DNA from 2 places in the Marinococcus sp. LNHM3E3-2.2 genome. Region 2 is predicted to be linked to the other one. Evidence: riboswitches for the same ligand, from Rfam matches in the RefSeq annotation. Region 2 holds a riboswitch; the other holds the start of a gene.

Region 1 (4,991 bases), on a different contig from region 2:
GCTTATCCTTCCTTTAACAGTCCGTATGCAATTGTAGACGATCTTCAGGATGCCGGAGTGGACATGCTCTCCGGAGCCAATAACCATACGCTTGACCGTGGAATGGAGGCTGTAAACAATGCGATTAATCATTATGAGCAGACAGGTATGGATTACGTGGGAGTCTATAAGGACGAGGAAGATGCAGAGCGGCAGCGTATTGTAGATGTAAAGGACGTAGACATGGGTGTGCTTTCCTATACATATGGGCTGAACGGCATCGAGGTGCCGGAGGGGCATGAATATGTCGTGAAGAAAATTGATAAAGAACAAATACAGGAAGATGTCGAAGCGATGAGAGATGATGCGGACATCGTAGTCGTCAATATGCACTGGGGAAATGAATACGAGCGCCTTCCGAATGAAGAACAAAAAGAGCTGGGCCAATTTCTTGCAGACCAGGAAGTGGACGTAGTTATTGGTCATCACCCTCACGTGCTTCAGCCGATGGAATGGGTGGAGGGTGAAGAAGGAAATGAAACGCTTGTTTATTATTCTCTCGGCAATTTCTATTCCGGTCAGGATCAGGAATATACCGATACAGGCGGTATTGCTACATTCGATGTGGAAAAAGACGGCGAAGACGTGAAGATTACAGAGCCTGACGTTGATTTTACCCAGGTTGTACCGGGCCCTGAGGATCAGTACACAGTGAAGCCGATGGCCGAAGCAGACCACCCTGCAGAAGGTGGTGAAACCGAAGAGGATCTGCGCGAGCATGTGTATCAATGGATCGAAGAAAACGATTAAAGTACTAACCGTCTGATACTGGGCGGGAATGCATAAATAATTTCATTTACTGTATTAAAATATTAAAAGACCTCTAATTTAAAATCAGAGGTCTTTATTTTTATGCGCCAAACCCATTAATGAAGGGGTTGGAATCCATTTCGGCTTCGATATCGGTGAAGGGGCCGTGGCCGCAGGCTACTATTGTATTTTCCGGGAGTTCAAGCAGCTGCTCGTGAATAGAGGCTAGCAGCGTATCCATGTCACCTCCGTAAAGGTCAGTACGTCCAACACCACCTGAAAACAATACATCGCCGGAGAAGACTGTGTTGGTTTCTTTATGCCAATAGGAAACACTTCCCGGCGAATGGCCCGGTGTATGAAGCCATTGGAATTCAAAGCTGCCGAATTGAAGCGTTCCTTCAGACTGCAGAAGGTGATCCGCGGGCTTTGCAGTAAACGCAGCCTCCGGCATCATGCGTCCGGATCCGTTTTTTTGGGCGTCCCCAGGCCAGTCCCTTTCATGCTCATGAAGATAAACAGGGATATTGTAGGCTTCCCGCACGGCATCAAGCGCACCGATATGATCAAAATGGGCGTGTGTTAACAGAATGACTACAGGACGCATCTCGTTTTCCTGAAGATAGGTGAGCAGTTTATCGGCATCCCCGGCCGGATCAATAATTACGGCGTTTTTATCATTATCGTACAGAACATAGCAGTTTGTCTGCAGTGGTCCCAGTGGAAGCTGTTTCCAGTTCATAGTTTCCCTCCAATTTTTATGCTGATTTTAGTATAAACAATATTACAGTGAGAAGAAATGATTGATCCAAAGTGATAAACGAATGATGGAGTACAATTTATCGGAAATGTTCGGGTTAATTTTTTTCAGCATTGGTTTTTATCTGAATTAGTGATAGAATATGAGCAAATAAAGATGTACATATAATGCGCGGATGATGGTAAGGGGAGAGACTGCCAGGCAGCGCCGAAGGAGCAAGCCGTAACAGGTGAATCTCTCAGGCAAACAGACTCTTACTGGACGCTCCTCTGGAGAGCGCTTCTTTTAGAAGCCACCCACGAAGACACTCTTTCCGTACGACGGAAAGGAGAAACTTTCTGGTTATAGGACAGAGCTTCCATATCTTATGGAGTTCTGTCTTTTTTATGCTTTTTACTGTTTTGATTTTTCAGAAAATAATGATGAGGTGATTTTCTTGGCAGAATTAAAACGAACACCCCTGTATCCGGTATATGAAAAACACGGAGCAAAAACCGTCGATTTTGGCGGATGGGAAATGGCTGTTCAGTTTTCCGGCATCAAAGACGAGCACGAGGCGGTTCGTACAAAGGCTGGTCTGTTCGATGTTTCCCATATGGGTGAGGCGATCGTAGAAGGAGAGGGTGCTGCTGAATTTCTACAGTATATGCTCACAAACAACATAAAAAATGCAGAACCCGGAAAAGCACTTTATACCGCCATGTGTTATGAAGATGGAGGTACGGTTGACGATCTGCTCGTGTACCAGCTCGAAAAAGAAAAATACATGCTCGTTTTGAACGCAGCTAACATTGAAAAAGATCTGGAATGGCTTCGCCGCCACGTAACGAAAAACGTAAGTATTACCGATATTTCGGAAGAAACAGCACTAATCGCTGTACAGGGCCCGGTGGCAGAAACGGTGCTGCAGAAAGTAACCGATGCTTCTCTTGCAGAGATTCTGCCATTTCGGTTTGCTGCCGGTGCTTCAGTCGGAGAAGCAGAAAATATTATCATCTCAAGAACCGGCTATACCGGAGAAGACGGCTTTGAATTATACTGCCGGGCTGAAGAGGCCATCCGAAGCTGGGAGACGATCATGGAAGCAGGAGAATCCGAAGGACTCATTCCATGCGGTCTCGGCGCGAGAGACACCCTGAGGTTTGAAGCGAAGCTGCCGCTCTACGGCCAGGAGCTGAGCGCAAATATTACGCCGCTTGAAGCAGGCATAGGCTTTTGCGTAAAGCTGAAGCAGGAAGATAATTTCATTGGTAAAGAAGCTTTAAAAAAACAAAAAGAAGCGGGATTAAAACGTAAACTTGTCGGGATCGAAATGGTTGATAAAGCAATTCCGCGCCCGGGTTACATGGTACACAATGATGACGGAGAGGAAATCGGCTGGGTAACTACGGGCACTCAGTCGCCGACGCTGAAAGCAAATGTGGGACTTGCACTTCTGAATATTGGATGGACGAATCTCGGTCAGGCTGTCGAAGTGGATGTGCGGGGCAAAGCCAAACGCGCAAAAGTGGCAGCTGTGCCCTTTTATAAACGGGAAAAATAAACAGAGGAGGCACCAGAATGGATTATCGCTATCTGCCGGTAACCGGCGAGGATAAAGAAGAAATGCTTAAAACGATCGGTGTGGATTCGATCGGTGAATTGTTTGAGGACGTACCGGAAAATATTCGCTTTTCCGGAGAAATGAATCTGCCGAAGGCTCTTGGCGAAACGGATCTTCTAAAGGAAATGAAGCGCCTCAGTAACAGAAATACCAGCGTGCAGGACTGCGTCTCCTATCTCGGGGCAGGGGTGTACGAGCATTATATACCGACAGTCGTCGATCATGTGCTCCGGCGCTCGGAATTTTACACGGCATATACTCCGTACCAGCCGGAGATTTCGCAGGGCGAGCTGCAGGCAATCTTTGAATTTCAAACGATGATCAGTGAACTTACGGGAATGGATATTGCTAATTCGTCCATGTATGACGGGCCGACGGCGCTCGCAGAAGCAGCACTGATGGCCGCAAGTGAAAACAGAGGGAGGCGCCGTACCGTTGTCGTCTCTGGAACGGTTCACCCTGAAGCGCTCGATGTATTGAAAACATACGCTGCCGGGCCCGGACTTACAGTGAAAATCGTTCCCGAAAAGGACGGGCATACGGATATGGCTAAGCTTGAAGACATGATCGATGCTGATACCGCAGGAGTGATTGTGCAGTACCCAAACTTTTACGGTACTATTGAAGATTTAGCTGCTGTAAGGCAGGCAGCCGATAAAGAAAACTCGCTGATGATAGTGTCGGCAAATCCCCTTGCGCTCGGCGTTCTGACGCCGCCGGGAAGCTTCGGAGCGGATATTGTGGCAGGAGACGCTCAGCCTCTTGGTATTCCAATGCAGTTTGGCGGACCGCACTGCGGATTTTTTGCCACCACTAAAAAGCATATTCGGAAGGTCCCCGGGCGTCTTGTCGGACAGACGGAGGATGAAGACGGAAGCCGGGGTTATGTACTGACGCTGCAGGCAAGAGAGCAGCATATCCGCCGGGATAAAGCGACATCCAACATTTGTTCAAACCAGGCTCTGAACGCGCTGGCTGCTTCTGTCGCAATGACGGCTCTCGGTAAAAAAGGGCTGAAGGAAACGGCAGAAAGAAATGTTAAAAGTGCTCATTTCTTTAAACAGCTGCTCAAACAAAAAGGCATTGAGCTTGTCCATGAGGCGCCATCGTTTAATGAATTTGTGGTTGACCTCGGCCGTCCAGTGGCAGAAGTGAATGAACAGCTATTCAGGCAGGGGATCATCGGCGGGTATGATTTAGGTGAAGTGTCGGCGGATAAAAAAGGCCAGATGCTCGTATGTGTGACTGAACTTCGCACAAGAGAACAGCTGGAAACCTTTGCCAAACATTTGGAGGTGCTTGTACATGAAACAGCCTAACCAACCGTTAATTTTCGAACAAAGCAAACCAGGGAGGGTAGCGTATTCCCTTCCTGAGACAAATATACCTGAACAAAGCCTGAGCGATATTTTGCCCGGGGCTAATATCCGGGAAGAAGAGCCGGCACTGCCGGAAGTATCTGAACTGCAGTTGATGAGACATTATACGGCGCTTTCGAATCGAAATTACGGAGTGGATTCGGGCTTTTACCCGCTCGGGTCCTGCACGATGAAATACAATCCGAAAATCAATGAAGAAACGGCCCGCATGGCCGGTTTTGCCTCGACGCATCCGTACCAGCCGGAAGCACAGGTGCAGGGGAATCTCGAAATGATGTACGACCTGCAGCAGGCGCTTGCTGAAATAACCGGTATGGATGAAGTGACGCTGCAGCCGGCGGCCGGTGCCCAGGGAGAGTGGACCGGTTTGATGCTGATCCGGGCGCTTCACGAAGCGAACGGAGAAACGGGACGCACGGAAGTAATCGTGCCCGACTCTGCGCACGGGACGAACCCTGCT
Region 2 (4,991 bases):
TACTAAAGGGAGACCTCTGTGCTTTTTGGCTTTTATTTTATAAAAATTTAAGAGGTGAAATGGATTGAAACAATACAGCCATATCCTGGCAGCGCTTGATGTGCTCAGTAACCCTAATGTTGATGCCTTTGACGAAGCGTGCCGTGTCGCGGTTAAGCACGATGCCGACCTGACGCTCGCCTATGTGTTTCATTATAATGAATATTCCTCGCTCGGATGGATGGACCCGATCGGTATCAGGCGGCTGCACGCAGAAGCAGAATACCGGCTTGAAGCGTACCGGAAAAACGCCGAAGAAAAAGGCGTACCGCGGGTAAAGACCGTCCTGGACAATGGAGTGCCGAAAAAACGTCTCGTGAACCAGCTCTGTGAAAGGGTTGACCCGGATCTTATCATTCTCGGGCAGTCCGGCGGCAATGCCCTCGGCCAGGCGATACAGGGAAACACCACCACAAAAACGGTGGTGAAGCACGCTCCCTGCGACGTTCATGTCGTTGACCCGGCGATCGCTTCGATCCAGCGAGCGCACACCGCACCGCTTCAGTAAAACAAAAGATCCCCGGGGGGAGTAATCCCGCCGGGGATCTTTGTGCGTCATTAAAGAGTGTATTGGTTTTTATCGTCCCATTTTTGTTTAATCACTGGAAGGTCACTAACGGTAGTGATGATAAGCTCTTCATCGCGAAAGGCGTTTAAGCTGGCGAGCAGTTCATCCTCGGAACAAAAATAAACGGGTTCCGAGCTGCCGAAGCGTGAGCGGATATCGGCGGCTGTTCCTATGTATACCTGGTTTTTGGGACGTTGAAGTACATATGCAAAATGGTCGATGGCAATGACCTCCTTTATAGGGACTTATAGTAAGAATAGCACGTCAGGGGTGAAACAGAAAGCAGAATGCCTGGAATTTAAATAGAATATGAACAGTAAAGAAAACGGCTTGAGCCTGGCGGGAGCCATAATCAAGCCGTTTTTGAGTTGTTTCAGGGATTTACGTTTCATTGGGCCTTGGAGAAATAAAGCAGAAAATGCCTAAAAGAAGGGCGGAAACCGCTATAGCCCAGTACGTAAACAATAAGCTGACGAGAGTGAGAGTACCGAACCAGATTTGAAAAAAACGGCGTTCGTTCATAGCTTCACCTCTTATGTGGAATTTAGAGCCCGGGATTCATAAGCTGCAGGGCCGCTGAAACAACCTCCGGGCGGCTTCTTTTCCCGTCGGGGTCTGGGCAAGCCCTCCTTCAGCAGTCTCTTTCAGGCTGCCCGGCATGTCGCGGCCGATCGTATGCATCGTCTGAATAACTTCATCGCAGGGGATGCGGCTGGTTATGCCCGCTAAAGCCATATCGGCCGCTGAAAAAGCGATGGAGGTGCCGATGACGTTTCTTTTCACGCACGGCACTTCGACGAGCCCGGCAACCGGATCACATACGAGTCCGAGAAGGGACTTCATTGCTATTGCGGTGGCGTGGGCTGCCTGCTCCGGGGAGCCATGCTGCAGCTCCGTAATCGTGCCCGCAGCCATGGCCGTCGCTGAGCCAATTTCCGCCTGACAGCCGCCTGCCGCGCCGGAAATAAAGGCGTGATTCGCAAATACGTAACCGATGGCACTTGCTGTGAACAGCCCCATCGTCAGGGTGTCATCATCGATGCTGCGGTTATCCTGGAGAGAGACCAGAATGCCCGGTAGTATACCTGCGGACCCGGCCGTGGGAGTTGCGACGATAAGGCCCATTTTTGCGTTGCTTTCCGACGTGGCCATCGCTGCTTCCATCGCCGTGCTGATGACCGGTCCGGATAACGGGTCGGTGTTTTGATTATACTGATGCATCCGGTAAGCATCACCGCCCGAGAGCCTGCTCTCTGTTTCCGTAATGTCACTCACTCCGTCCCGGACCGCCTGCTTCATTACCTGCAGCCGCTCCTGCATGCGTCCGAAAATCTGCTCCCGGGAAAAATTGGAGCGGCGAACCTCACGGCGCAGCATCCACTCGCCAATGGAAATGTCCTGAGCCATGCATTCCTGTACAATACTTTCAATGGTATCGTTCATATAAATGACGCCTCCTTTTTCGTGCGGGCTGCAATCGATAAAATATCCGGACCCGTTCCCAAATTAATGCTGGTGTCATGACCGTTAATTCCATAAATGCAGGCCACTCCGCCGCCGATGGAGGCGCCGGATACGCGGACGGTTTCTATGCCGGACGATGCCTGAAGATGTACAGTGTTCGGGTGGCATCCGCCTGGAGTGCCCGGACAGAACTGGAAGTCGTAACGAAGGCCTTCGTCTTTGGCCAGCGCATACGCACTCCGGACGTTGGTGTCGTGGGCGGATAATCCGAGCAGGCCGCCGATTATGGCTTTGTCCGAGCCGTGTCCCTGATAGGTGGAGGCGAGAGAGCCGTAGAACGTGATTGTCACATCTGTGACCTCTCCCAGCCAGTCGTGCACAAATTTCCCGATCGATACGACCCCCGCTGTGTGAGAGCTCGAGGGACCGACCATAATCGGGCCGATAATATCAAAACAGCTGTCAAACTCCATAGCGATTCCTCCAAATTTGAATTGAAAACGATTACATTAATGCAAAAAAAGACAGAGAAACGGCCTGAATCGCCGTTTCTCTGTCTGTGTGCCTGAAAGATTTCATTCTTTGACAAGAATTTTCTTCTTCGGCAGGTACGCATACCTTCTCCAGAGGTGCATCCTGTACTGGTCCTGGTACCTGAGAGTTTTTTCTTCCCGGCTGGTGGGAAGAATTGCTCCTTCGGTGCTGTAATATTCTACAGGCTCTCCCAATACATTCATCTGCAAAACCAATATTTTGTTACTTTTAGTGTAAACATCCGGTCTGGAAAAGTAAACCTATTTTTTGACAGCTGGCATGAGAGCGATATACTGGATGCAGCCTGTTAGCCTGGAATAATAAACCAATTTACCGAAAGAAATGAAGGGATGCGACTATGAGCGAACAAATTATTCTGCGCCCCGTCATGGCAGAAGATGAAAAAGACATTAATATTCTCCGGCGCCAGCCTTCTGTCATGCATTATACGCTGGGACTCCCTTCGGAGCGAAGAACCTCCAGCCAGTCATTTATTGAAGGGCTGACGGCGAACGATCATGTGATTGTTGCCGAGTACGGCGGCCGGGTCGTCGGTATCGGCTCTCTGGAGGTGCTGAGCGGTAAGCTGCATTACTACGGCATGACTGCCATGGCGGTGCACGATGAGTTTCAGAACCGGGGGATCGGCAGCCGTCTGCTTGATCATCTGCTGGATATCGCCGATAATTATTTAGGCTTATTCCGGCTGGAGCTCGATGTGGTGGAAGAAAACACGCGCGCAGTACAGCTGTATAAAAGCCGCGGGTTTGAACCAGAAGGTACGCTCCGTAAAGCCCATTTTGCCCGTGGCGCGTTTTACAATGTGCTGGTGATGGGCCGGCTGAACACTGCGTTGTTCCCGACAGACTGAGAACCTCGTTGGAAAATTAAGGAACCAGGGAGATTGTCACTTCCAAAAATTAGATTATTATGAAAAAATAGAAAAGAAGAGCTTACAACAAGAGTGATTAAAGGAGTGTATGTATGCAACAGGAACCTGCCGGTTTTGGCAGCAGGCTGCTCGCTATTGTTATTGACGGCCTCCTGCTTTCTTTCCCCATTCTTCTCATTAGTATGCTGGCCATGCTATGGATCAACCCCGATGAAGTGAATGTCGATATATTTTCCGGTGCCGGATCGCTTCTATATTCCATGATTCTGCCGATAGTATGGCAGGGCCAGACGGTCGGGAAGTATGCCATGGGCATTCAGATTGTGAAAATGGACGGAAGGAAGCTTGGCATCGGGGCAATGCTGATGCGCGTGCTCGTAGCTAATATTTTGTACGGAATTACTCTATACATACTGATGATCACGAGTATAATTATGGTGCTTGTCCGTAAGGACAAACGGGCCCTGCACGATTTTCTTGCGGGCACCCGGGTGGTGAAAAAAAGCCGGTAGCTTTACTATCGGGATGGTAACGCCAATCATGCGAGCGGAGGAAATACATGATAAAAAAGATCTTTTCTGCCGGGGCAGCTGGCATATTCATCCTTTTAAGCGCCTGTTCCGTACCTTCTTACTATACGGAGGAAGAGGAAGAGGTCCCTGGAAATATAGAAACGGAATGGGGAGAAGAAGTGCCGCTTCCGTTGTTGAACGATGCACCGGTTTCGAGGGCGCAGATTAACGAGAATGAAGAGGGGGAGCCCGAGGAAGTGGAGATTTGGTACAGCGAGGAAGAAGAGGACGAGCTTCTTCCTTATTTTCAGGACGCGGGCAACCGGCACCGGTATGAAGAGGACTACAGTACACGGCTTGTGTACGGCATCAACAGCAACGACATTCACATTATTTTAAATTACGAAGCGGGCGATCAGATGGTATTCGGCGCTCACGATGACGTGCTCAGTATTGGGGGACGTCCGGTGGGCCGGGATATCCAGAGTGGGCCGATTACGTACACGTTTTACGCGAAGGGAGGCACCTATTCCCTCTCCTATTCAGAAGAGGCCAGGGCGGACACCGACGCGCACCGTGAACAAATTAAAGCCTTTTTACAGAACAGCGGCTAGGTTGAAGTCACGTTGTCTTGAGGAGGGAAGAGCCGTGGACTTGCTTATGGATATGCTGATCGTCGGCGCTCTGCTGATGATTGCTTTCAACATAAAAGCATTTGGTAAACGTTTGCTTCGTGTAAAGAAGAAACAGATGGATGAAGCCGCATATGAGCAGTTGAAAGCCGAAATCAAAGAAGAGCTGAAAAACGAATGGGAAAAATAAGGCAGGGACCTCCGGGTGTCTGCCTTTGTGTTGCTGGCGGCGTTAGTCTGTTTTTACAAAAAGGTACGGCGCGGGCTTTTCTTTTAAGCAGTTATGGTTCATGATTTATAAGAGAGAGATTGAACACTTTGCAAGTTCACGGAGAAAGAAGGAAGGATTT

Evidence for each region. Region 2 has a riboswitch for glycine ahead of ACTRXF_RS02095 (serine dehydratase beta chain). Riboswitches for the same ligand answer to the same signal wherever they lie in the genome.
Region 1: it holds a riboswitch for glycine, as region 2 does, so the genes downstream of both, gcvT (glycine cleavage system aminomethyltransferase GcvT) here and ACTRXF_RS02095 (serine dehydratase beta chain) in region 2, are expected to answer to the same signal.

What each region holds. Positions count from the first base shown of each region.
Region 1 is NZ_JBQLIC010000018.1:2,451-7,441, reverse strand. Features, by position in the region: gene ACTRXF_RS14900 (CapA family protein) at 1-789, shown strand, start outside; gene ACTRXF_RS14895 (MBL fold metallo-hydrolase) at 890-1,531, opposite strand; glycine riboswitch at 1,725-1,813, shown strand; glycine riboswitch at 1,817-1,904, shown strand; gene gcvT (glycine cleavage system aminomethyltransferase GcvT) at 1,986-3,092, shown strand; gene gcvPA (aminomethyl-transferring glycine dehydrogenase subunit GcvPA) at 3,110-4,471, shown strand; gene gcvPB (aminomethyl-transferring glycine dehydrogenase subunit GcvPB) at 4,458-4,991, shown strand, end outside.
Region 2 is NZ_JBQLIC010000001.1:410,896-415,886, forward strand. Features, by position in the region: gene ACTRXF_RS02080 (universal stress protein) at 65-547, shown strand; gene ACTRXF_RS02085 (hypothetical protein) at 989-1,129, opposite strand; gene sdaAA (L-serine ammonia-lyase, iron-sulfur-dependent, subunit alpha) at 1,166-2,050, opposite strand; gene ACTRXF_RS02095 (serine dehydratase beta chain) at 2,047-2,544, opposite strand; glycine riboswitch at 2,623-2,700, opposite strand; glycine riboswitch at 2,704-2,808, opposite strand; gene ACTRXF_RS02100 (GNAT family N-acetyltransferase) at 2,964-3,476, shown strand; gene ACTRXF_RS02105 (RDD family protein) at 3,590-4,009, shown strand; gene ACTRXF_RS02110 (hypothetical protein) at 4,057-4,623, shown strand; gene ACTRXF_RS02115 (hypothetical protein) at 4,658-4,831, shown strand.